4 regions of the Rhizobium acidisoli genome follow, and region 1 is predicted to be linked to each of the others. Evidence: predicted binding sites of a transcription regulator. Region 1 holds the regulator's gene; each other region holds the start of a gene.
The links. The regulator LexA, encoded in region 1, represses DNA repair genes until DNA is damaged. The targets are predictions, from matches to a motif close to TGTTCNNNNTGTGTTCNG.

Region 1 (5,758 bases):
TCCTCGGCCATGCCGTCTTCGATCGAGATGATCGGGTACTTGGCGGCGAGCTCGGCCAGATATTCGGCCATGGCGCCCGATTCGAGCGTGCGGCCTTCACCTTCGAGAACATACTTGCCGTCCTTGAAGAACTCAGTCGAGGCGCAATCGAGGCCGAGGCACATGTCGTCGCCCGGCTTGTAGCCGGCTTTTTCGATCGACTTCATGATGAAGTCGAGGGCTTCTGGCGCGCTCTTCAGGCCCGGAGCAAAACCACCTTCGTCGCCGACATTGGTGTTGTGGCCCTGGGCGGCGAGTTCCTTGCGCAGCGTATGGAAGACTTCCGAACCCATCCGCACGGCTTCGGCGATCGTGTCGGCGCCGACCGGCAGGATCATGAATTCCTGGAAATCAATTGGATTGTCGGCATGGGCGCCGCCGTTGATGATGTTCATCATCGGCACCGGAAGCAGGCACGCGGACGCGCCGCCGACATAGCGGTAGAGCGGCAGGCCGGAGGCCTGGGCGGCAGCCTTGGCGACGGCGAGCGACACGCCGAGGATGGCGTTGGCGCCGAGGCGCGACTTGTTCGGCGTACCGTCGAGCTCGATCATGATGTTGTCGATCTGGATCTGGTTTTCGGCATCGATGCCGCCGATCGCGTCGAAGATCTCGGTATTGGCCGCATCGACCGCCTTCTGCACGCCCTTGCCGAGGTAGCGCTTGCCGCCGTCGCGCAGCTCGACCGCCTCATGCGCGCCCGTCGAAGCGCCCGAGGGAACGGCCGCGCGGCCCATGCTGCCGTCTTCGAGATAGACATCGACTTCGACGGTGGGGTTGCCACGGCTATCGAGAATCTCGCGGGCGATGATATCGGTGATTGCAGTCATGGGTTCTTCCTGCTCGGTGGGTGATCAATCGTTCGAAGCCTGTCATAATCGAAGGCGTGCAAATTACAATGGCGCATTGCACACCTTCGATCTGCATGTCTGATCGTCGCTATAGCACGAACATGTCAGGCTTTTGACTGTCAGCCCTTGGCGACGGCATCGAAGGCCAGCAGCTTTTCCAGCAGCCGCGGCATGTCCTTGAGATAGACCATGTTCGGGCCGTCGGACGGTGCATTGTCCGGGTCCTGGTGGGTTTCGACGAAGACGCCGGCAATACCGGTCGCTACCGCTGCGCGCGCCAGCGTTTCCACGAATTCCCGCTGCCCCCCGGAGGAATCGCCCTGCCCGCCCGGCTGCGCCACGGAATGGGTCGCATCGAAAACGACGGGGGCGCCCATCGACGCCATGATTGGCAGCGAGCGCATGTCGGAAACCAACGTATTATAGCCGAAGGAGGCGCCGCGTTCGCAGAGCAGCACGTTCGGATTGCCGCTGGCGTTGAGCTTCTTCAGCACGTTCTTCATGTCCCAGGGGGCGAGGAACTGGCCCTTCTTGACATTGACGGCACGGCCGGTCTCGGCGGCGGCGATCAGGAGGTCGGTCTGACGGCAGAGGAAGGCCGGAATCTGCAGGACATCGACCACCTTTGCCACTTCGGCGCATTGCTCGGCGGTGTGAACGTCGGTGAGGACCGGAAAGCCGAATTCCTTCTTGAGATCGGCAAAGACCTGCATGCCCTTTTCAAGCCCGATGCCGCGCTCGGCCGACAGCGAGGTGCGGTTCGCCTTGTCGAACGAACTTTTGTAGACGAGGCCGATGCCGAGCTTGGCGCAGAGCTCTTTGAGCGTCCCGGCAACCATGAAAGCGTGGTCGCGGCTCTCCATCTGGCACGGGCCGGCAATCAGCGACAGGCGGCCGGTATTGGAGAAGGTGACCTGACCTGCGCCCTCGCCGATCCTGACTTCAGAATTCGTATCAGTGCTCATCGTGTTTCCTCGAAGGCGAAGAGCGTGCCCTGCCCGGGCGCCGGCTTCACCAGAATGCGATTGTTCTTGCGCGTGTAGGTCACTCCGTTAGCAGCCAAATGCGCTTCTGTCACGGCAAGATCGGCGACAGTGAAGAGGATAGCCCGGCCGCGCAGGCCGCGGTCGGCGGATGAGACGGCGATCTCAAAATAAGCCTCCAGCCCTTCCGGCGTCATCAGGCTGATTTTCGCGTTCGGCGCGGCGATATTGACGCCGAAACTGGTTTTTTCGACGGCCGACTGTGCAGCGGCAAGGCCGACGAAGGCTGCGAATGCGGCGGGTTCCGGCGCGCAAAGCGCAATCTCGGCAATGCCTGTTACGCCATTGGCATGCGTCTCCAGCGCGCCGCGGTCGGACGGCAGCGGATTGATGCGCTCGACGCTGAAGAGGAAGAAATCCGGCGCGCGCAGCTCAGCGGCAAAGGCCAGCTTGAAGCCGGCGATGGTCTCGGACCCATCAGGCATTTTCATCGGCCGGCTGAACTGCAGCATCTCGCCGGCGCTCGATCCGCTGCCGGCGTAGTTGCGATGATCGCGGCCGGCATCGCTGGTGGCAAACGCCACCGCCGAAAGCCCCTCCTCGCCGCAACGGAAGCGGAAGGCGCGGTTGCGGGCGGTGAAGACATTGCCGTGTCGCGCCGACGCCTCGCTCTCTTCGACGCTGGCGATACCAAGCGGCTCCAGATAGGTCTTGTCGGCAAAGAAGACGCAGGCATTCTCCGTTCCGAAGGGATGGCGGGCATCGGCGGCAACGGTGAAGCCGAGCTTGCCGAGCCGTTCGCGGGCCAGATCGATATTGACGACGGGCAGCACGACATGATCCAGCGGGTGCGGTTTGGCGGAACGCTCGTTCATCATATCCCTCCCTCAAACGACAAGAGATGTGCGACAGCCCCACCCCCAATGCAAGACATGTGTGCCAATCCGGCGAATGAAAATAAAAATCTCAACGAGTTGGCGGCAAGTTTTACGGAAATTTAGCACCTTGCGGAACACATATGGAACATATAGTGTCTGTTCTGGATTTGTTTCAATCAGGGGTCACACGCCGATGCTCACGCGCAAACAACAGGAGCTTCTCCTTTTCATTCATGAGCGCATGAAGGAATCCGGCGTTCCGCCATCTTTCGACGAGATGAAGGATGCCCTGGATCTGGCCTCGAAATCCGGCATTCATCGCCTGATTACGGCGCTCGAAGAACGCGGTTTCATTCGCCGCCTACCGAACCGCGCCAGGGCGCTCGAGGTCATCAAGCTTCCCGAAGCCTATAGCCCCAGCATCCAGCCCCGGCGCGGCTTTTCGCCAAGCGTCATCGAGGGCAGCCTTGGCAAGCCCCAGCCGGCTGCTGCCCCCGCGCCTGCAAAACCCGTCGCCGACAACGGCAACTCGGTCTCGGTGCCGGTCATGGGCCGAATCGCTGCCGGCGTTCCGATCTCGGCGATCCAGAACAACACCCATGACATCGTTGTTCCCGCCGACATGCTTGGCTCCGGTGAACATTATGCGCTGGAGGTCAAAGGCGATTCGATGATCGACGCCGGCATCTTCGATGGCGACACGGTGATCATCCGCAACGGCAGCACCGCAAGCCCCGGCGACATCGTCGTTGCGCTCGTCGATGACGAGGAAGCGACACTGAAGCGCTTCCGCCGCAAGGGCGCCTCGATCGCACTTGAAGCGGCCAACCCGGCTTACGAGACCCGGATCTTCGGGCCGGACCGCGTCAAGGTGCAGGGCAAACTCGTCGGCCTCATTCGCCGCTATCACTGACACCGGACAGACCAGATTCGACAAAACTGTTGCTGCGCCAGTCATAGGCGCGCTGGCGCATCCACGGCCGCGACAGCGTTTCGAATGCGGTTGCGACCTCCAGGCCGGCATCCGCGAAACGCAACTCGACGGAACCGGTCCTGCGCAGCGTCTCACCGGTGAAGAGCGTCGCGCCTGAGCGGCAGCTGTTGAAACGCAGACGGACCGGCGTCACGACGATATCGGCCGAATCGCAGGCCGGACCGAGATAAGCGGCATTGTCGATGATGGTTACCACACGGCCATTGCCAAGCCTCGATGTGCACCAGGCCTTCTTGACGCAGGAAAAGCGGTTTGTTTCTCCGCCCGCGGCAGCCGCCCGCATTGCTGTCCTTGCTTCATTCTGCTGCTCGCGGGAAAGCCTGACGCGGCGGTCTTCTCCCTCCGGTGGGATAGCGGGGCCATCCAGCATTCTCGGCGGGTGATGCGTCGGCAGGACCAACGCTCTTTGCCACTGGTCGAAGATGAAATCCGGCGGGTTTTCACGATTGGAAGCCATTGCCGCCGTATCGACGAGCGCGACCAGACCGCCGTCCTCCGAAATCACCAGATCCGGCGGCCGCGGAACCGGCAGAATCAGCACCAGGAGCGTCGAGACTGCGAGGATCATTGTGCCGGCATGGCGCAGCCGGGTGCGGAGCAGCGTCAGCAGCAGGAAGCCTGCGACGGCGACGGCGAAATACCAGGCGGGCAAGCGGCCGACGCCGATATCGCCGCCCCAACCTGACACCGTCTTGGCGACTACGATCACCAGATCGAGGCCGAAGCCGACCACCTTCCAGAGCGGAGCGTCCAGACCGAACGGCATGAGCAACATCGCCAGCAGCCCGGCCGGCATGACGATGAAGGAGATGATCGGCATCGTCGCGAGGTTTGCCGGCAGGCCGTAAGCGGTCAGGCGATGAAAATGCTCGATCGAAAACAGCGCCGTGGAGAAGCCGCCGATCAGCGAGGTCAGGAAGACGCCGCCGAAGAAACCGGCGACCGCAACGACCGGCCGGAAGACCGGCAACTTCAGCCAGGCGTTTTCGCGGATGCGCCGGTCTTTCCACAGCTGATAACCCGATACCAATGCCAATGTCGCGGCAAAGGACATCTGGAAGCTCGGACCCAGGACTTCGGAGGGCGAAATGGCAATGATGACAAGGGCCGAGAGAACGACATTGCGCAGGCTGATCGACGGCCGATCGAAGAAGACGGCGATCAGCATGATGGCCATCATGATAAAGGCGCGTTCAGCCGAGACCCCGAAGCCGGAGATCAGGTAGTAAGCGGTGACGGCGATGAGCGCGCCTGCTGCGGCGATCTTCTTGGTCGGATAAGCCTGGGCAACGCCCGGAAAGAGGCTGAGCAGCATCCGGAAGCCGACGAAGAAGATGCCGGCCGACAGCGCCATGTTGAGGCCGGAGATCGCAACAATATGAGCAAGACCGGACTGGCGCAGCGCTTCCGTCGTCGCATTCGAGATGGCGCGCCGCTCGTCGGTCACCAGTGCAGCGGCAAAAGCGCCGGTATCGCCGGGCAGGATCGACCGAATGCGGTCGCCGATGCGGCTGCGCAGTTGGTAAAGCCATTCGAGCATTGCTTCCGATGTCGATCTTGCCGGCTACGGGCCTGCCTGCAGATCGGCTTTCTCCGGCGCGCCATAGAAGAAGCCGTTTGCGCCGATGCCGTCGAAGTAGGCACTGAAGGAGAAATCGTTGAGCTCGGGCAGCGCTGGGCCCGCCGGCGGCGTCAGCCGCGCCCTGCCGGTGATGATGTCGCCGATCTCGAAAGGTGTATCGGCGCCGCGGACGATCGCGGTGATGCGTCCCGGCCACCGCTTCAGCTCCGGCTTCTCCGTCCCGGTGACGGAAAGGATGTAGCGCCAGCGCCCACGGCCATCACCTTCCCGCCGTTCGACACGGCCGGTCACCGTCGTCGTCACGGATGAATCGAGCATCACGGTCGAAGCCCGCCAGCTCTCGAATTGGGCCGAGAGCATGCCGCAGGCGAAAAGCGCCAGCGCCATGAAGCTGGCCCGCAACACCGGCCGGCTGGGGCCGGCGACGAGAA
Region 2 (5,758 bases), 2.2 Mb from region 1:
ACGTTTTACCCCACGGCCGCCCCAATCCGGCGGCCGATTATGGCCGCCGTCTCAATCGCCGGAACCGGGTTTTTCCGAGAAATACTTCTCGAACTTTCCGGTCTCGCCATCCATCTCCTTGGCCTCCGGCAACGGATCCTTCTTCACCGTGATATTCGGCCAGATGGTGGCATATTCGGTGTTGATCTTCAGCCATTTGTCGAGGCCCGGCTCGGTATCCGGCTTGATCGCCTCGGCGGGACATTCAGGTTCGCAGACGCCGCAATCGATGCATTCGTCGGGATGGATGACGAGGAAATTCTCGCCCTCGTAGAAGCAGTCGACGGGGCAGACTTCCACGCAATCGGTGTATTTGCACTTGATGCAATTGTCGGTCACGACATAGGTCATGAAGAACTCCAGGATTCCATGCTGATGGGGGCCGGGCAACCTGGAACGTCGCGCCTATCCCCGTGCCGGAGGAAAAGCGTGGGCAGGCTTGGGAGGCAAGCACGCTTCCGGCAGGTTGTCAGTGACGTATCGGCTTTAACGCCGGATTTCAAGGATAAACGATCTGCAAAAGCCGCCGCCGCGGGCAGAGTTTTCTAATCCTCGTCCGACATCAGCCTGTCGATTGCGCGTCGTTCCTTTTTGGTCGGACGGCCGGTGCCGGTCGCCCGGATCGCCTGCTCGAAGGGGGTGAGGCGTTTTGCCTCATCGGGCGGCGGCGACAGGTCCTCGTAGAGCAGCCGGGCCTCCTCGTAAGGCCCCCGCCGCTCGCCGACGAGGCGGATGACGAGAACGACGTCGCGCCGCTCCAGCGTCAGCTCGATGCGGTCACCCGGCTTGACCATCTGGCTTGGATGATTGCAGCGCTCGCCGTTGACGCGCACATGGCCCGATTGGACATGGCTCTGCGCCAGCGAGCGTGACTTCACCATGCGCGCGAAGAACAGCCACTTGTCGATGCGCTGGCGCGAACCGCTTGTCGGCTGTGTCTCCCCGCTCATGATTACTTCTTCATCTGCTCCTTGAGAGCCGCGAGCTTGGCGAAAGGTGAATCCGGATCGATCGGCTTCTCCTTGCGCGGCGGCTTGGCCTCGAAGCGCAGCGGCTGCGAACCGCCGCGGTTGTTGTTGCGATCGTTGCGGTCATTGCGCTCGCCGCGATCCTTGCGGTCCTGCCGGTCGCCGCGCGGCTGGTCGCCTCGCGGCTGGTTGTTGCGGTCGCCTCTTGCCTGCTGCGGCCGGCCGCCATCGCGGCTGCCGCCGTCCTTGCCGCGGTTTTGGCGATTATTGTCGCGGCCTTCGCCGCCGCGATTGCCTTCGCCGCCTTCACCGCCGCCCGGCCGGCGATTGCGGTCGCCGCGTTCCTGGTTCTGACCGCGCTCCTGGCCCTGGCCGCCACGGCGTTCGCCATGCCCGCCGCGCGCCTGGCGCTGGTTGTCGTTGCGGCCGCCGAGACGCCACAGAAGAACCGGCTTCGGTTCCACCGGCTCGCCGGCTTCATGGGAAGCGGACACTGCTTCCTCAGCGGATGCTGCTTCCTCAGGCGCAGACGCCGCTTCAACGGGAGCAGAAGCCTCATCAGGAGCAGATGTCTCGACCGCTTCATCAGGAGCGGCGGTTTCCACCGCTTCCGCCACCGGCGTGTCGACATCAGCAGAAGCCGCCTCGGTCGCAGATGGCTCGGCGGCAGTTTCTTCCGTCGCGCCGTCGGCATCGTCGTGATCAGCCTTTTCGGCCGTCTCGTCGGCAGGCGTTTCCGTAGCCGTTGCCGGCACTGAGGCCGCATCCTGCGTCGCAAGATGTGCCGATGCCTCTTCCGCCTTCACGGCATCGGCGCGATAGCCGAGGCCCTTGAGGATTTCTTCCATGTCCTCGAGCGTCGCCCCGAGGATCGACAGCATCGCCGTCGTCGTCGTGAAGCGGCGGCCGTCATAGGCACCCTCCGGGCGGTTGCTCTGACCGGGCTTCCACTGCAGCAGCGGCCGGATGATATCGGCAAGCCGTTCGAGGATGTCGATGCGCACGGCACGCTTGCCGAGGAATCGGAAGCCGGCGAGCTTGTAGAACATCCGCTCGAAACTCGGGTCGGTAACGACCGAGGTGCGGCCGGCGGCAAGCACCGGAATGAGATCGCCGTAGCCCGGCTTGTCCAAACCGTCGTTCTTCAGCGCCCAGAGCAGCGTGATGAGCTCGGCCGGCGCCGGTTTCAGAAGTGCCGGAACGAAAATATGGTAAGCGCCGAAACGCACGCCGTAGCGGCGCATCGAGGCGCGGGCCTCCTGGTCGAGCGACTTGACCTCCTCGGTCACGTCGCGGCGAAACAGCACGCCGAGATTCTCGACGAGCTGGAAGGCCAGCCCCTTGGCCAGTCCCTGCAGGTCTTCGGCGCGCGACAGATCATCGAGCGGCTTCAGCACCGTGCTGATATGATGATTGACGAAGCGTTCGACACGGGCGGCGACATGATCGCGGGCATTGCCCGTCAACTGTTCGTCGGCCAGCAGAATCACCCGCGGACGCATGATGTGATCGCTGCCCGAAAGCCGCGCCACCGGGTCGCCGATCCAACGGATCAACCCATCCGAACCGATCGCCAGGTCGCTGTTGCCGGCGGCATGGATTCGCGCCGCGCGGGCCTCGAATTCGAGCGCGAGCGCTTTCTGCGACGCAGCCTGAACCGCCTTGGCATCCGGTCCGTCCGTTCCCGCCACCGGCGTGAAACGGAATCCGCTCAATTGCCCTACATGATGTCCTTCAACGAAGACATCGCCATTCACACTGATTTCAGCTTCCAGCATCGCATTCTCTCTCAGGCGCTTCATGAGCACAGATGTCCTGCGATCAACAAAGCGTTTCGTCAACCTTTCATGTAACGCGTCGGACAATCGATCTTCGATTTCCCGCGTCTTTTCCTGCCAGTGTGTCGGATCGGCAAGCCAACCAGGCCGATTCGAAACATAGGTCCAGGTTCTTATCTGCGCGATTCGCGCCGAAAGCGTGTCAATTTCCCCATCTGTCCGATCGGAGCGATGAACCTGTTCCGCGAGAAACTGCTCGTTCACCGTGCCATAGCGCACGAGATCGGAAAAGAGGGTCGAGATAAGATCGGCATGTTGTGCCGGGGTGATACGCCGATAGTCGGGAAGCGCGCAAGCCTCCCAGAGTTTTTCGACCCGGGCCGGCCTGTCGGCAAGGTTGATCACCTCGGGATAACGCGAAAGCTGTTCCAGCGCCTGCTGGTCGACCGCAGGCAGCGCCCGCGTCAACCCCGCCACGCGCGGTCCCGCCTCGAGGCTGGCGCGCAACGCTTGGATCGAGGAGAAGTCCATCTCGGTGGTGCGCCACTGCAAAACCTTGACGTTGTCGAATTGGTGGCTCTCGATGCGCTGCACCAGTTCCTCGTCGAAGGGCGAAACCTGCCCGGTGACGCCGAAGGTACCGTCGCGGACGTGCCGCCCGGCGCGCCCGGCGATCTGGCCGAGTTCGCCCGGATTGAGATTGCGGAACTGGTAGCCGTCAAATTTCCGGTCCTGGGCGAAGGCGACGTGATCGACATCGAGGTTGAGGCCCATGCCGATCGCATCGGTCGCCACCAGATATTCGACATCGCCCGCCTGATAAAGCGCCACCTGCGCGTTGCGGGTGCGCGGGCTGAGCGCGCCGAGCACGACAGCCGCGCCGCCGCGCTGCCGGCGGATGAGCTCGGCGATGGCATAGACCTCGTCGGCCGAGAAGGCGACGATGGCCGAGCGCTGCGGCAGCCGGGTGATCTTCTTCTGCCCGGCATAGAAAAGATGCGAAAGCCGCGGCCGCTCGACGATCGTGATGCCGGGCAGGAGCTGCTGCAGGATCGGCTGCATGGTCGCCGCGCCAAGCAGCAGCGTTTCCTCACGGCCGCGAAGATGCAGGATGCGGTCGGTGAAGATATGGCCGCGCTCGAGATCGCCGGCGAGCTGCACCTCGTCGATGGCGACGAAGGCGGCCTTGGTTTCACGCGGCATCGCCTCGACGGTGCAGACCGAAAAACGCGCATTGGGCGGCGAAATCTTTTCCTCGCCGGTGACCAGCGCCACATTCTGCGCGCCCACCTTCTCCACCACCCGCGTATAGACCTCGCGCGCCAGCAGCCGAAGCGGCAGGCCGATCACGCCGGTCCCGTGCGCGACCATGCGCTCGATGGCATAATGGGTCTTACCGGTATTGGTCGGCCCAAGCACCGCGGTCACACCGCGCCCGCTCAGAATCATCGGCTGCGAAGTCAGAGTCATGGTCCATGCAAATGAGGCGGGCAGCCCCCAGGAAAACAGTGCTTCCGCGACGGAAGCCAGAGAACACATGGACAGCCGCCGCCGCAAACGCAAGGGCAGATTTCAAAATGCTGCCGGGATTACGACCTTTGCGAGTCACGTGGGACGCCCGCATCTGCGATTCGGAACAGCGTGAGAACGAATCAGCGACGAATCGCTGACTCCCGGTGATTCAGCTTTTGTTCACGGCTAAGTATTGATTTTGAATCACTTTTTCCCACTAGATGCTGAATCGACGGACTCCCTCCGCCTGGCATTTTCGTCGCCGCCATCAGCGAATCCGGCAAGTGGCGAACAATCGAAAATTGCGCCCGAAATTAACCTGTCGACCAAAGCCGGAACGAATCGGCGACGAATCGCTGACCGCATCGTTTTCGCCTTTCGTTCACGGCCACATCTGGTGGCGAAACTCGGTCCATGCGCTAGATGCGGATCGTCGACCGGCTTGCCCGTTCCGCCTTGTCCCATCGGCATTAATCTTTCGGAAGCCGGATTCATATCCCGTTAAGCCGGGATGGTCGCTGGCGGCGCGCCGATCAAATACGGAACGAATCGCTGACGAATCGGCGACATCGGGACCTTCTCGCTTTGTTCACCGCAACATATTGTATTTAAACGCCTTTTTAACCATACGGGCAGGTTTCCGATAGGGCGGGGGTCCGGGCGCGTCACATTTCCTGGCTTAACCGGGAACAAAAATCGCCAATGCGTGTTTCTGGTCCATTCAAATTGCGGATGAAATGAAGGAAACACACCATGCTTGGCACAATACTTCTTGTTATCCTCATTCTGCTCTTGATCGGAGCCTTGCCGAATTGGGGTTATAGCCGTGGCTGGGGCTATGGACCTTCTGGCGGTTTGGGGCTAGTTCTCGTGATTATCATTATCCTTGTACTCATGGGCCGCATCTAAAGGCCAACAAACCTGGGGAGTTACGACATGATGAAGAAGATTGTTCTTATTGGTGCGCTCGTCGGCGCTCTGGCATCCTGCACAGCGACCGAGCAAGGCACGGCGATCGGCGCCGGCACCGGTGCGGTCATCGGCGGTGTGGTCACCAACAGCTGGGGTGGTGCCGCCGTCGGCGCCGTTGCCGGTGGTCTGACCGGCGCTCTCATCGGCCAGTCGGTCGAGCGCCGCGGCTACTGCGTCTATCGCGACCGCTACGGCCGCCGCTACGAGGCTCGTTGCCGCTAATCGGCGAGAAACATATCGGACTTCCCAACGGGCGCTTCGGCGCCCGTTTTTCTTTGCTCCCGCCTCCGTCAACGCGGCGTTGACGATCGGTCGCCAAAGCCAAACCTACCAGCCTTCATCAGGCAGGCGCATATTTCCTTCATGAGCGCAGTGGGCAGGCGAAGCCGCCCGGCGCATCTGAAAGGAACGCTTCCATGGGTCAGATTTTCCTGAATTCCGCCGTCGCCATTCTCATCGGCTTGGCTTTCCTGACAACCGCGATCTCAG
Region 3 (5,758 bases), 1.1 Mb from region 1:
AGTTCCGCCAGAATTTCTTCGGTGTGTTCGCCGAGACGCGGGCTCGGCCTGCTGTAAGACAACGGCGTTTCCGACAGCACCACCGGCGTCCTGACCCCCGGGATGACTGTACCGGCGGCATCGGCCAGATCAATGCGCAGGCCGCGGGCTTCTACCTGTGGATCGGCGAACATTTCCTCGATCGTGTTGATCGGGCCGGCGGGAACCCCGTTCGCCTCGCAGGCCTTCAACAGATCCGCCTTCTGCCATTTCAGCGTCTCGGTGGAGATGAGACGGCGTACCTCGCCGCGGTTGGCGACGCGGGCCTTGTTGGTGGCGAAACGCTCGTCGCCGGCAATCGTCTCCAGGCCGAGGATGGTGCAGAGGCGGCGGAATTGGCCGTCATTGCCGACCGCGAGGATGAGATAACCGTCCGCCGCCGGCACGACCTCATAGGGCGAGATATTGGGGTGGGCGTTGCCGAGGCGGGTGGGTGCGGCGCCGGAGACGAGATAATTCATATTCTGATTGGCGAGCACGGCCGATTGCACGTCGAGCAGGGCCATGTCGACAAGCTGGCCTTCGCCTGATTTGAGTGCGTGGATCAGGGCGGCTTCGATTGCCGAGACGGCATAGATGCCGGTGAAGATATCGGCGATGGCAACGCCCGCCTTCATCGGCTGGCCGTCCGGCTCGCCGGTGATCGACATGAAGCCGGACATGCCCTGGACGATGTAATCATAGCCGGCGAGGCTGGCATAGGGACCGGTCTGGCCGAAGCCGGTGATCGAGCAATAGACGAGCTTGGGGTTCACCTTGCGCAGGCTGTCGTAATCGAGACCGTATTTGACGAGACCGCCGAGCTTGAAATTTTCGATCACCACATCGGCTGACGCAACCAGGCGGCGGACGAGATCCTGGCCTTCCGGGCTCTTCAGATCGGCGGTGACGGAGCGTTTGCCGCGATTGGCGGCGTGGTAATAGGCGGCCGAGAGATTTTCGCCATCGGCACCTTCGACGAAGGGCGGCCCCCATTGGCGGGTATCGTCGCCGCCGTCGGGATTTTCGACCTTGATGACATCGGCGCCGAGATCGGCGAGCATCTGTCCAGCCCAGGGGCCGGCCAGCACGCGGGCCAGCTCGATCACCCGGATGCCGGCAAGCGGCGGCTTTTTCGTGGTCTGCGTCATATTCCCTCGTCGGTCTTTACGGCGCCAGCGTCGCCTCAGATGTATCGGATACGGGCTTTGAAGCAAAGCGGCGCTCGCGCCAGAGAATGTACAAGCCCGATGCCATGATGATGGCGATGCCGAGCCATTTGACCGCATTCGGGAAGTCGCCGAAAACCAGCCAGGCGAAGATCGTCGCCGAGACGATTTCGAAATATTGCAGCGGCGCCAGCGTCGAGGCCGGTGCGGCGCGAAAGGCATAGACGCCGAAGATGCCCGCAATTGCGGCCATGGCGCCGACGCCGGCGACGTAGAACCAGGCACTGCCTTCGGGCATGACGGGATCGAAGAGATCGGAGCCGCTTCCATTGCCGATAAAAAGCAGGATGGCGCAGAAGATCAGGCCCCAGATGCCCATCTGGAACTGCATCGCCCAGGGATCTTCCCGGTGCGAGAGGACGCGGGTCATCAGCACGAAGATCGCGATGCAAAGCGCGCTGAGGACGGGCAGGAGGGCGATATAGCCGACTTCCTGGAAACTCGGCTGGATGATCAGCATCGCCCCGAAGAAGCCGACGCCGCAGGCGGTATAACGCCGCCAGCCGATCGTCTCCTTCAGGAAAATGCCGCCGAGGATCGTCACCATGATCGGCTCGACGAAGAAGATCGCAATCGCGTCGGCAACCGCCATGTATTTCAGCGTGGTGACGAAAGAGATCATCGAGACGGTGATGATTAACCCGCGGATGGCGTGGAACAGGCTCTGGCGCCAGGAGAAATCGGCAAAGCTGCGCCGCCATATGACGACCGGCAGCATGCACAGCGCCTGCACGACGAAGCGGCCGGCGGTGACCTCGGCGGAGGGGATGGTGACGACGGCAAGCTTGGCGAAAATATCGATGAGCGGCGAAAACATCACCGAAAGAAACATCAGCGCGAGCCCCGTCGTTACCTCGGAGGCTGAGGAAACGGGGCGGGCGGAGGTGCTGCTCATGACGGAATCTCTCTGGTTCAGGATTTTGCCGTTTGGAATCTGGCGACGGCCTCGTCGCACCAGTCCGCGAAGGCGGCGGTTGCAGCATCCGCGCCGATCTCGTTCAGCGTTTCATGCCGCATGTCCTGATATATCTCAGTGCTGATGCGAGAGAAGCCGCGGGCTTTCAAATGGTTTGACAGCCAAAGCACGGCTTTTCCGCGCTCCGTCGCCGGGTCTTCTCCGCCGCCGACGAGGTGGATCGGCAGGTCGCGGGGCAGCCGATCCAGATGAAGCTTCTGCGGGGCGCGAAACGTCAGTTCGAAGAGATCGAGCCAGAGCGAGACCGAGGCGTCGAAGCCGCAGAGCGGATCGGCGATATATTTGTCGACTTCATCGGGACGGCGCGACAGCCAGTCGAACTCGGTGCGGTGGGCGGCGATCGATTTCCCCCAGGCTGCGAAGGTGAGTTTCGGCAACAGGCCGCTCGGCACGTCGGAGCCCTTCAGCATGCGTTCGGCAAGCAGGATCGCCTGGGCGGCGCGGCCGGCAAGGCCGACGGCGAAATTCGAATTCCAGACGGCAACAGCGTCGAAATCGGCCGGCGCCGTGACGGCGGCATTGAGGGCGATCAGGCCCCCCATCGAATGGCCGAAGAGGATTACCGGCAGGCCGGGATGGCGCATGGCCGCGTAAGCGCGCATGGCACGGACGTCGCCGATCACCCTGTCGACGCCGCCGCGGCGGGCGAAGCGGCCGATCGGCGCGTCGGGCGCCGTCGTCTCGCCGTGGCCGCGATGATCATGGGCATAGACGTGATAGCCGCGTGCCGCCATCGCCTCGGCGAAAACGCGATAACGTTTCGAATGTTCGGCGAGACCGTGCGATATCAACAGGATGCCGCGTGCGGGGCCTAGGGCCTCGGCATGGTGATAGGCGAGCGACGCCCCCGTCGAAGCGAGCCTTTGCGTTTCTGAAAACATCTGGTCCTCCCTGACGTAACAGACCAGATCACCGCCCAAAAGCAACATCGGTTCCGGGTTTATCCGATAACAAATTGCTTGTCCGCTGCGATTCAGGGTTGCGGGCTTTCGATCTTCGTGCTTATTTGTTCCTGTATTGTTCTTTTTGGGGGTTGAAATGAGCAGCATGCAGTTGCGTACCTTGACGTTCGCCGTATCGATGGTTCTTGCAGGCGCCGCCGTGGCGCAGGAGGCTGGCGGGCGCACCCGTTTTATTCTTTCGGCGAGCTGGCAGCCGGCCTTTTGCCAGACGAACCAGAAGAAGGCCGAATGCGCAAGCCAGACCGGCGAGCGCGCCGATGCGACGAATTTTTCGCTGCACGGGCTCTGGCCGATGCGTCAGAACTATTGCGATGTCAGTGCCGAGCAGAAGGCTGCCGACAAGGACGGCAAGTGGGACACATTGCCGGCGGTCACGCTGTCGGCCGAGACGCAAGCCGCGCTGGCAAAGGCGATGCCCGGCACGCAATCCGGCCTGGAACGGCATGAATGGGTAAAGCACGGCACCTGCACGAAAATGAGCGCCGACGATTATTTCGGCGTCGGCGTGCATCTCGTCGGCGCGCTCAATAGCTCGGCCGTGCGTGATCTCTTCGCCGCCAATATCGGCAAGCCGGTCAAGGCCGAGGCGATCAAGGAAGCTTTCGACAAGAGCTTCGGGCCGGGTGCCGGCGACCGCGTCAAGATGAGCTGCCGGCGGGCCGGCAAGGTCAAGATGATCAGCGGGTTGACCATCGGGCTTTCGGAAGCCGCCGGGGCGGCGTCGGCGAAGAGCACCGGGCTTGGCGATCTGATCCAGGGCGCGGGAAAAACGACGTTCGGATGCGACGAGGGCGTTGTCGACGCTGCGGGCTTCTGACCGGAAATCCTGCGTAAACCGGGTTTCGGCGTTGCCCGCAGGCGCTGTTTCGCCTACATAGCGGCACAATCGAAGTTTCCCGCCCGGAGCAGCGCAGCATGGCACGTCAGTTCATCTATCATATGTCCGGCCTCAACAAGGCCTATGGCAACAAGAAGATCTTGGAGAACATCCACCTTTCCTTCTACCCGGATGCCAAGATCGGTATTCTCGGGCCAAACGGCGCCGGTAAATCCACTGTGCTGCGCATCATCGCCGGCCAGGACAAGGAATATACCGGCGAAGCCTGGCTCGCCGAAGGAGCGACGGTCGGCTACCTCGAGCAGGAGCCGCACATCGATCCCAACAAGACGGTGTTCGAAAACGTCATGGAAGGCGTTGCCTCGAAGACGGCCGTGCTCGAGCGTTACAATGAACTGATGATGAACTATTCCGACGAGACGGCGGAAGAGGGAGCCAAGCTTCAGGACATCATCGACAGCCAGAACCTCTGGGATCTGGAAAGCCAGGTCGAGATGGCGATGGAAGCCTTGCGCTGCCCGCCGCGCGACGCCGATGTCACCAGCCTGTCCGGCGGCGAGCGCCGCCGTATCGCGCTCTGCCGCCTGCTGCTGTCGCAGCCGGACCTGCTGCTGCTCGACGAACCGACCAACCATCTGGACGCCGAGACGATCGCCTGGCTCGAAAAGCATCTGCGCGACTATCCGGGCGCCGTGATGATGATCACCCACGATCGCTACTTCCTCGACAACGTCACCGGCTGGATCCTCGAACTCGACCGCGGCCGCGGCATTCCCTACGAAGGCAATTACTCGGCCTACCTGCTCGCCAAGGCCAAGCGCATGCAGCAGGAAAACCGGGAAGAGGCCGGCCGCCAGAAGGCGATCAGCCGCGAACAGGAATGGATCGCTTCCAGCCCGAAGGCCCGTCAGGCAAAATCCAAGGCGCGTATCAAGTCCTATGAACAGCTGGTTGAGGCGGCCGAAAAGCAGCGTCCCGGCGACGCGCAGATCATCATCCCGGTCAGCGAGCGCTTGGGACAGGTGGTCATCGAGATGGAAGGCATCACCAAGGGCTTCGAGGGCCGCACGCTGATCGACGACCTGTCGATCAAGCTGCCGCCGGGCGGCATCGTCGGCATTATCGGCCCGAACGGCGCCGGCAAGACGACGCTGTTCCGCATGATCACCGGCCAGGAAAAGCCGGACGCCGGATCGGTCCGCATCGGTGAAACGGTGCATCTCGGTTATGTCGACCAGAGCCGCGATGCGCTTGACGGCAGCAAGACCGTCTGGGAGGAAATCTCGGGCGGCGCCGAAATCATTAAGCTCGGCAAGTTCGATATGAACTCCAGAGCCTATTGCGGCGCTTTCAACTTCAAGGGCGGCGACCAGCAGCAGAAGGTCGGCAATCTCTCGGGCGGCCAGCGCAACCGTGTTCACCTTGCCAAGATGCTGAAGGCCGGCGGCAACGTGCTGCTGCTCGACGAACCGACCAACGACCTCGATACGGAAACCCTCGGTGCACTGGAAAGCGCGCTTGAGGCGTTTGCCGGATGCGCCATCATCATCAGCCACGATCGCATGTTCCTCGACCGTCTGGCGACGCACATCCTGGCCTTCGAAGGCGAAGGTCATGTCGAATGGTTCGAAGGCAACTTCGAGGATTATGAGCAGGACAAGGTGCGCCGTCTTGGTCCCGATGCCCTCAATCCGGGCAGCCAGGCTCATAAGCGCCTGACGCGCTGATCGCAGCC
Region 4 (5,758 bases), 1.1 Mb from region 1:
TGGAATTTCACTTTGATGCGACTTTCTTCGCCTTTGTCGGCCTCGTCCTCTTCCTGGCACTGGTCGTTTACCTGAAGGTTCCGGGCATGATGTCACGGTCGCTCGACGATCGCGCCGACCAGATCCGCAACGAATTGGCCGAAGCCAAGCGTCTGCGCGAAGAGGCTCAGCACCTGCTCGCCGAATACCAGCGCAAGCGCAAGGAAGCGGAAGCCGAAGCGGCCCACATCGTTGCCGCTGCCGAGCGTGAAGCCCAGATGCTGACCGCCGAAGCGAAGAAGAAGACGGAAGAATTCGTCGCCAACCGCACGGCGCTTTCCGAGCAGAAGATCAAGCAGGCCGAGGTCGAGGCGATGAAGGCGGTCCGTTCCGCCGCCGTCGATCTCGCAATCGCAGCCGCCGAAACGGTGCTCGCCAAGCAGGCGGACGGCAAGGTCCAGTCCGAACTCTTCGGCAATGCCATCGGCCAGGTCAAGACACGACTCAACTGAGCGGTATCGAATGGAATAGGAAAAGGCCGGGCATGTCCCGGCCTTTTGTCTTTGGTGAATACTCAATCTCCGTTCGAGGGCATGCCGCTCCCTCTCGATTCCCTCTTCTCCCCTCGGGGAGAAGGTGCCCGTAGGGGGCCGGGAATGCCGGTCTTTCCGAATAAAACCGATGAGGGCTTCGACCGTTGCGCTCTTGTATCGACTGATTCAGGGCGGTGGCGCGCGGGGTTAGCGCTGGCGTGGCGGATAGGTTTTCCGTGAGGACGTGCCGTGCGGCCCCCTCATCCGCCTGCCGGCACCTTCTCCCCGCCGGGGAGAAGAGAATATGCCGCGGCCTCTCTTTTCCACGCGCCTCTTTCGGTGCTCGTCCGGCTTCTCATTGCCTGGTTTTCTTTGGGCGACCTAATCCGAAATCAGCTCGTCCATCTGAGGACCGTCCTCGACCTTGCGCAGCGGCCGAAAACTCATCCGGTGCAGGGAGCAGGGACCGAGCTTTTCGATGCCGGCGCGGTGCTGCGCCGTGCCGTAGCCGACATGGGCGGCAAAGCCGTAATCCGGAAATACGTGATGAGCCCGCGCCATCATTCGGTCACGTGTCACCTTGGCGACGATCGAGGCGGCGGCGATCGAGACCGAGCGGGCATCGCCCTTGACCACCGCCTGTCCGGGGCAGTCAAGGCCGGGCGGCACGTCGAGCCCGTCGGTCAGCACGTAGCTTGCCGGAATGGCGAGGCTGCAGATGGCGCGGCGCATGGCGTCGAGGCTCGCCTTGCGGATATCGGTCTCGTCGATCCGCGTCGAGCTGGATGAGGCGATCGAGACGGTGGCGGTCGCCAGGATTTGCACGAACAATTCCTCGCGCCGTTGCGCCGAAAGCTGCTTGGAATCGTTCAGCCCCTCCGGGATGCGCTTCGGATCGAGGATGACGGCGGCAGCGACGACCGGCCCGGCCAGCGGCCCGCGGCCTGCCTCGTCGGCGCCGGCCACCGGCCAGTGGCCGGCCTTGCGGGCTTTGAGCTCCAGCCGGAAATCCGGCACCAAAGGAACCGCTTGGAACAGCTGGGGAGAATCGGGTGGTGTGCGAGGTTTCATGCGGCTGAACCTCGCACGCCAACCCGATTGCCCGCAAGTCCCCGATCAGGGCGGCGGTCGGGGACCGGGTCCGGCGGATGGTGGCGGTCAGGGCCATCCGCGGGAATTGCGCTCGGGCTCGAAAACAGGGCGGTTTTTCGATGGGGCCGATGCGCAAGCTTCAAGCAATTCCAGGAAAAGTGCTTTGCGGTTTTCCGTCCGGAATTGCGTAAACAGTCAAAAAGCAATTCCAGGAAAAGTGCGCCGCGGTTTTCCCCGGGCAAAGCGCAAAGCGCTTTTGCCAAGAATTGCGTAAGAACAAAGCCTAGAGCAATGACAGCTGCACGCCGCTGCCATCCGGCGGCACGAACAGGTCGTCGCGCAGCGGCATGCCGCGCCGTGTCAGGCCGAAACGTCGGGCGGCCATTTCAAAGCGCCGGGCGATCTGCCAGGCATAGGGACCAGCGCCCTTCATGCGCTTGCCGAAGTCGGCATCGTAATCCTTGCCGCCGCGCATCGAGCGCACCAGCGACATAACATGCCGGTAGCGATCGGGATAATGCTGCAGCAGCCAGTCGCGGAAGAGCGGGCTGACCTCGAGCGGCAGTCTCAGGATGACATAACTCGCCTCGGCGGCGCCGGCAGCCTTGGCCGATTCGAGGATGCGCTCCAGCTCGTGATCGTTCAGCGCCGGAATGAGCGGGGCGGCCATCACCGCCGTCTGGATACCTGCCTCCGACAGCGTGTGGATGGTCTCCAGCCGGCGCGGCGGCGTGGCGGCGCGCGGCTCCATCGTCCGGGCAAGCTTGCGGTCGAGCGTGGTGACCGAGATGCCGACGCGCACCAGGTTCTTCGCCGCCATCTCCTGCAGAATGTCGAGATCCCGCAGGATCATCGCAGACTTGGTGACGATCGATACCGGGTGGTTCGCCTTGTTCAAGACCTCGAGAATGCCGCGCATGATGCGCCATTCCTTTTCGATCGGCTGATAGGGGTCGGTATTGGTGCCGATCGCGATCGCCCGCACCTTGTAGCCCGGCTTGGCAAGCTCCCGCTCCAGCAGCTTTGCCGCATCCGGCTTGGCAAACAGCTTCGTCTCGAAATCGAGCCCCGCCGAAAGCCCCATATAGGCGTGCGTCGGCCGGGCGAAACAATAGATGCAGCCATGCTCGCAGCCGCGATAGGGGTTGATCGAGCGATCGAAGCCAATGTCAGGCGATTCGTTGCGGGTAATGGCCGTGCGCGGCTTCTCGATCTGCACGTCCGTCCTGAACGGCGGCAGCTCTTCCAGCGTCTGCCAGCCGTCATCGAAGGTCTCGCGCTGCAGCGCCTCGAACCTACCTGTCGGGTTCAATCCCGCCCCGCGCCCACGACGCCTATCGACCTCGATTCGCAGCCCGGAGGACACGATCATCGCATCGGCAATATCTGCCGTATTGGTAGGCGCAAATGCGGCCTGCCCTGCCAGGGACTGCTCTCTCATCGGATTCTCCCGCGGCAAAAGCCATCGCTTCCGCCCGTTTTGATGATTAAATTCCTATCCGCAAAACAAGAACAATGCAAGAACAAAATGCGCAAAACGCCGCTGGCAATAATTTGTGCGGCGCATTATGAATGGGCAATGTTGACGGTTGTTCTCGAATGTCAGGATCAGGAAACTGAGCTGGCCCAGACTTTATCGGTCTTGGTGGCAGGCGCGGTGGAGGGGCTCGTCAGCGATGTGGTCGTGCTCGATCACGGTTCGCGCGACGGCAGCTCACGGGTCGCCGACGCCGCCGGCTGCCGGTTTTATTCGCAGTGGGATATGAAGGACATCGTCCGCTCCGCCCGCGGCGAATGGCTGCTCTTCGTCGAGCCCGGCGCACGGCCTCAGGCCGGCTGGATCGACGAGATCGCCGAATATATGGCGCTGAACAAGCTGCCGGCGCGCTTCACCGCCTCGCGCGGCTACCGGCGCCCGTTTTTCCAGCGCCTCGGCCGCGCCGTGCCGCCGCTGGAGCTCGGTTTGCTGATGCCGAAGAGCGAGGCGCTCGCCGCCGCCAGGAGCGGCATGCGGCTGGCCGAATTCGTCAAGGAGAGGAAGCTTCGTAAACTCTCCAGCGAACTGATCCCCGCCTGGGTGGCGCGCGCCGCGCGGTAGGACACGAGAAACTGCCCCTCACCCTAACCCTCTCCCCGTAAACGGGGCGAGGGGACTTGCCCTGCGAGACGTTGGAGAGGGACGGAGAGGTTGCGGCTACTCCCCTTCGCCCCGTTTACGGGGAGAAGGTGGCGGCAGCCGGATGAGGGGCAGCCAGCAGTGATCACGCGCTCACCATCGCACAAAGATGGCGCCCAATCGGATTTTGCGCTATAATTCCGCCATGGCGCCGTCGAAGCGCCTCGCTTCGCAACGGATGGCCATGAATGCCGGTGGACGGCAGAACAGGTCGGCGACAATCTCCTCTTCTGCCGGGTTCCCGGCGGAAGGAGGTGCGTCATGGTACGCGATATGGCTTACGGCCTGCTGGCCGTCATATTGCCGACATTGGTGATCGCGCATCCGCATTCGGCAGCATCACAGACGATGCTCAGTTGCGCAGGCCGATCCGAGGTCGTCAATTTCCTGGACAAGAACTTCGCTGAAAAGCTGACAGCGGTCGGACTGGTCAACGAGAACGCCGTTCTCGAGGTCTATGCCGCCGAAAGCGGCACCTGGACGCTCGTGGTCACGGATGTTCACGGCATAAGCTGCATTCTGCTGTCGGGTGACAGCTGGGAAACGATGCCCACTCTGCCGGGGCTTGCCACATAGCCAATGCCAGCGGCAAGCAGACTATGTCTTGGCGCCGCGTTTCAGGTGTTCGTCCAGACGCGGCATGATCTCGACGAAATTGCAGGGCAGGCTGCGGTAGTCGAGCTGTGCTTTCAAAATGCCGTCCCAGGCATCCCGGCAGGCGCCGGGCGACCCCGGCAGCGCGAAGATGAAGGTGGCGTTGGCAACGCCTGCCGTGGCGCGCGACTGGATCGTCGCCGTGCCGATCTTCTCGTAGGAGATCCGGTGGAAGATGGCGGAAAAGCCGTCCATGCGTTTTTCGAACAAAGGCTCCAGCGCCTCGGGCGTCACATCGCGGCCGGTAAAGCCGGTGCCGCCAGTGGTGATGACGACGTCGATCTCATCTAGCTCGGTCCAGGCCTTCACCCGGGCGGCGATTTTCTCGCGATCATCGGGCACGATCGCCCGGTCGACCAGCCGGTGGCCCGCCTCGGTGATTCGCGCCGCCAGCGTGTCGCCTGACTTGTCCGTTTCCGGCGTGCGCGTATCCGAGACGGTGAGAACCGCAATGCCGACGGCGATGAAGGGCCGCTTGTCGTCCAGACCTGCCATCACATGCCTCCCGAAACCGTTTCCGTCGCCTGGAAATACCAGTCGGGCCGCTCGCCGTGAAGGGCTGCCGCCGCCTCTTGCGCCTCAGCCATGCTCGCAAAGATCCCGAAACAGGTGGCGCCGGAGCCGGACATGCGGGTCAAAAGCGCGCCGCGGGCCTGCAGCATCGCCGAGATGACCGCAATCTCGGGCACCAGCTGGCGCGCCGGCGGTTCCAGGTCATTGCGGGCGGCATCGATCACTGCCAGCCAGCCGGCACTCCCGGATAGACCGGGCGCCAGGCTCAGGGCCGGATTGTTCTTCGTTGTCAGCCGACGGAACACCTCGGGCGTCGACATACCCTTCAGCGGATTGGCAAGCACCATGGCAAAGGCCGGCAGATCAGCCACGGCCTCGATCTCCTCACCGATGCCGCGGGCAATCAGTGGCCGGCTTTCAAGGCACATCGGCACGTCGGCGCCGAGCTTCAGCGCCAGACTGGCAAGCGCCTCCACCGGCAGGCTCATGCCCCAGAGCCGCATCAGCCCGCGCAGCGCCGCGGCCGCATCGGCCGAGCCGCCGCCGATGCCGGAGGCAACAGGCAGGTTCTTTTGCAGGTGGATATGGACGGGGAAGGCGAGGGCGCCGAACTGCTCGCGCAGGAGATCGCGCGCCCGCAGCACCAGATTGGTGCCGCCGTCGCCGGCCAGCATCTCGCCGAAGCGACCCGACAGGGTGAAGGCGTCGGTCTGGGCAGGCAGGAAGCCCAGCCGGTCGCCGCAATCGGCAAAGGTCACCAGCATGTCGAGCAGATGATAGCCATCTGCCCGCTGGCCTGTCACATGCAAAG

Region 2: a site for LexA is predicted at 4,418-4,435, ahead of CO657_RS19530 (helicase-related protein). Genes of this name have one in related genera too.
Region 3: a site for LexA is predicted at 3,231-3,248, ahead of CO657_RS13290 (ribonuclease T2 family protein). Genes of this name have one in related genera too.
Region 4: a site for LexA is predicted at 3,113-3,130, ahead of CO657_RS02675 (PA0069 family radical SAM protein). Genes of this name have one in related genera too.

The regions. Positions count from the first base shown of each region.
Region 1 covers NZ_CP034998.1:1,627,265-1,633,022, reverse strand. Annotated here, with positions in the region: gene eno (phosphopyruvate hydratase) at 1-869, opposite strand, end outside; gene kdsA (3-deoxy-8-phosphooctulonate synthase) at 1,010-1,855, opposite strand; gene CO657_RS08150 (VOC family protein) at 1,852-2,748, opposite strand; gene lexA (transcriptional repressor LexA) at 2,945-3,664, shown strand; partial or broken gene CO657_RS08140 (ComEC/Rec2 family competence protein) at 3,645-5,758, opposite strand, start outside.
Region 2 covers NZ_CP034998.1:4,000,895-4,006,652, forward strand. Annotated here, with positions in the region: gene fdxA (ferredoxin FdxA) at 52-390, opposite strand; gene CO657_RS19525 (RNA-binding S4 domain-containing protein) at 585-989, opposite strand; gene CO657_RS19530 (helicase-related protein) at 992-4,255, opposite strand; gene CO657_RS19535 (DUF3309 family protein) at 5,051-5,206, shown strand; gene CO657_RS19540 (YMGG-like glycine zipper-containing protein) at 5,234-5,491, shown strand; gene CO657_RS36810 (hypothetical protein) at 5,686-5,758, shown strand, end outside.
Region 3 covers NZ_CP034998.1:2,686,206-2,691,963, reverse strand. Annotated here, with positions in the region: gene caiB (succinate--glutarate CoA-transferase) at 1-1,169, opposite strand, end outside; gene CO657_RS13300 (DMT family transporter) at 1,186-2,142, opposite strand; gene CO657_RS13295 (alpha/beta fold hydrolase) at 2,160-3,104, opposite strand; gene CO657_RS13290 (ribonuclease T2 family protein) at 3,262-4,002, shown strand; gene ettA (energy-dependent translational throttle protein EttA) at 4,101-5,750, shown strand.
Region 4 covers NZ_CP034998.1:540,593-546,350, forward strand. Annotated here, with positions in the region: gene CO657_RS02665 (F0F1 ATP synthase subunit B) at 1-491, shown strand, start outside; gene CO657_RS02670 (ribonuclease HII) at 894-1,583, opposite strand; gene CO657_RS02675 (PA0069 family radical SAM protein) at 1,888-3,045, opposite strand; gene CO657_RS02680 (glycosyltransferase family protein) at 3,184-3,702, shown strand; gene CO657_RS02685 (hypothetical protein) at 4,042-4,356, shown strand; gene moaB (molybdenum cofactor biosynthesis protein B) at 4,378-4,929, opposite strand; gene CO657_RS02695 (4-(cytidine 5'-diphospho)-2-C-methyl-D-erythritol kinase) at 4,929-5,758, opposite strand, start outside.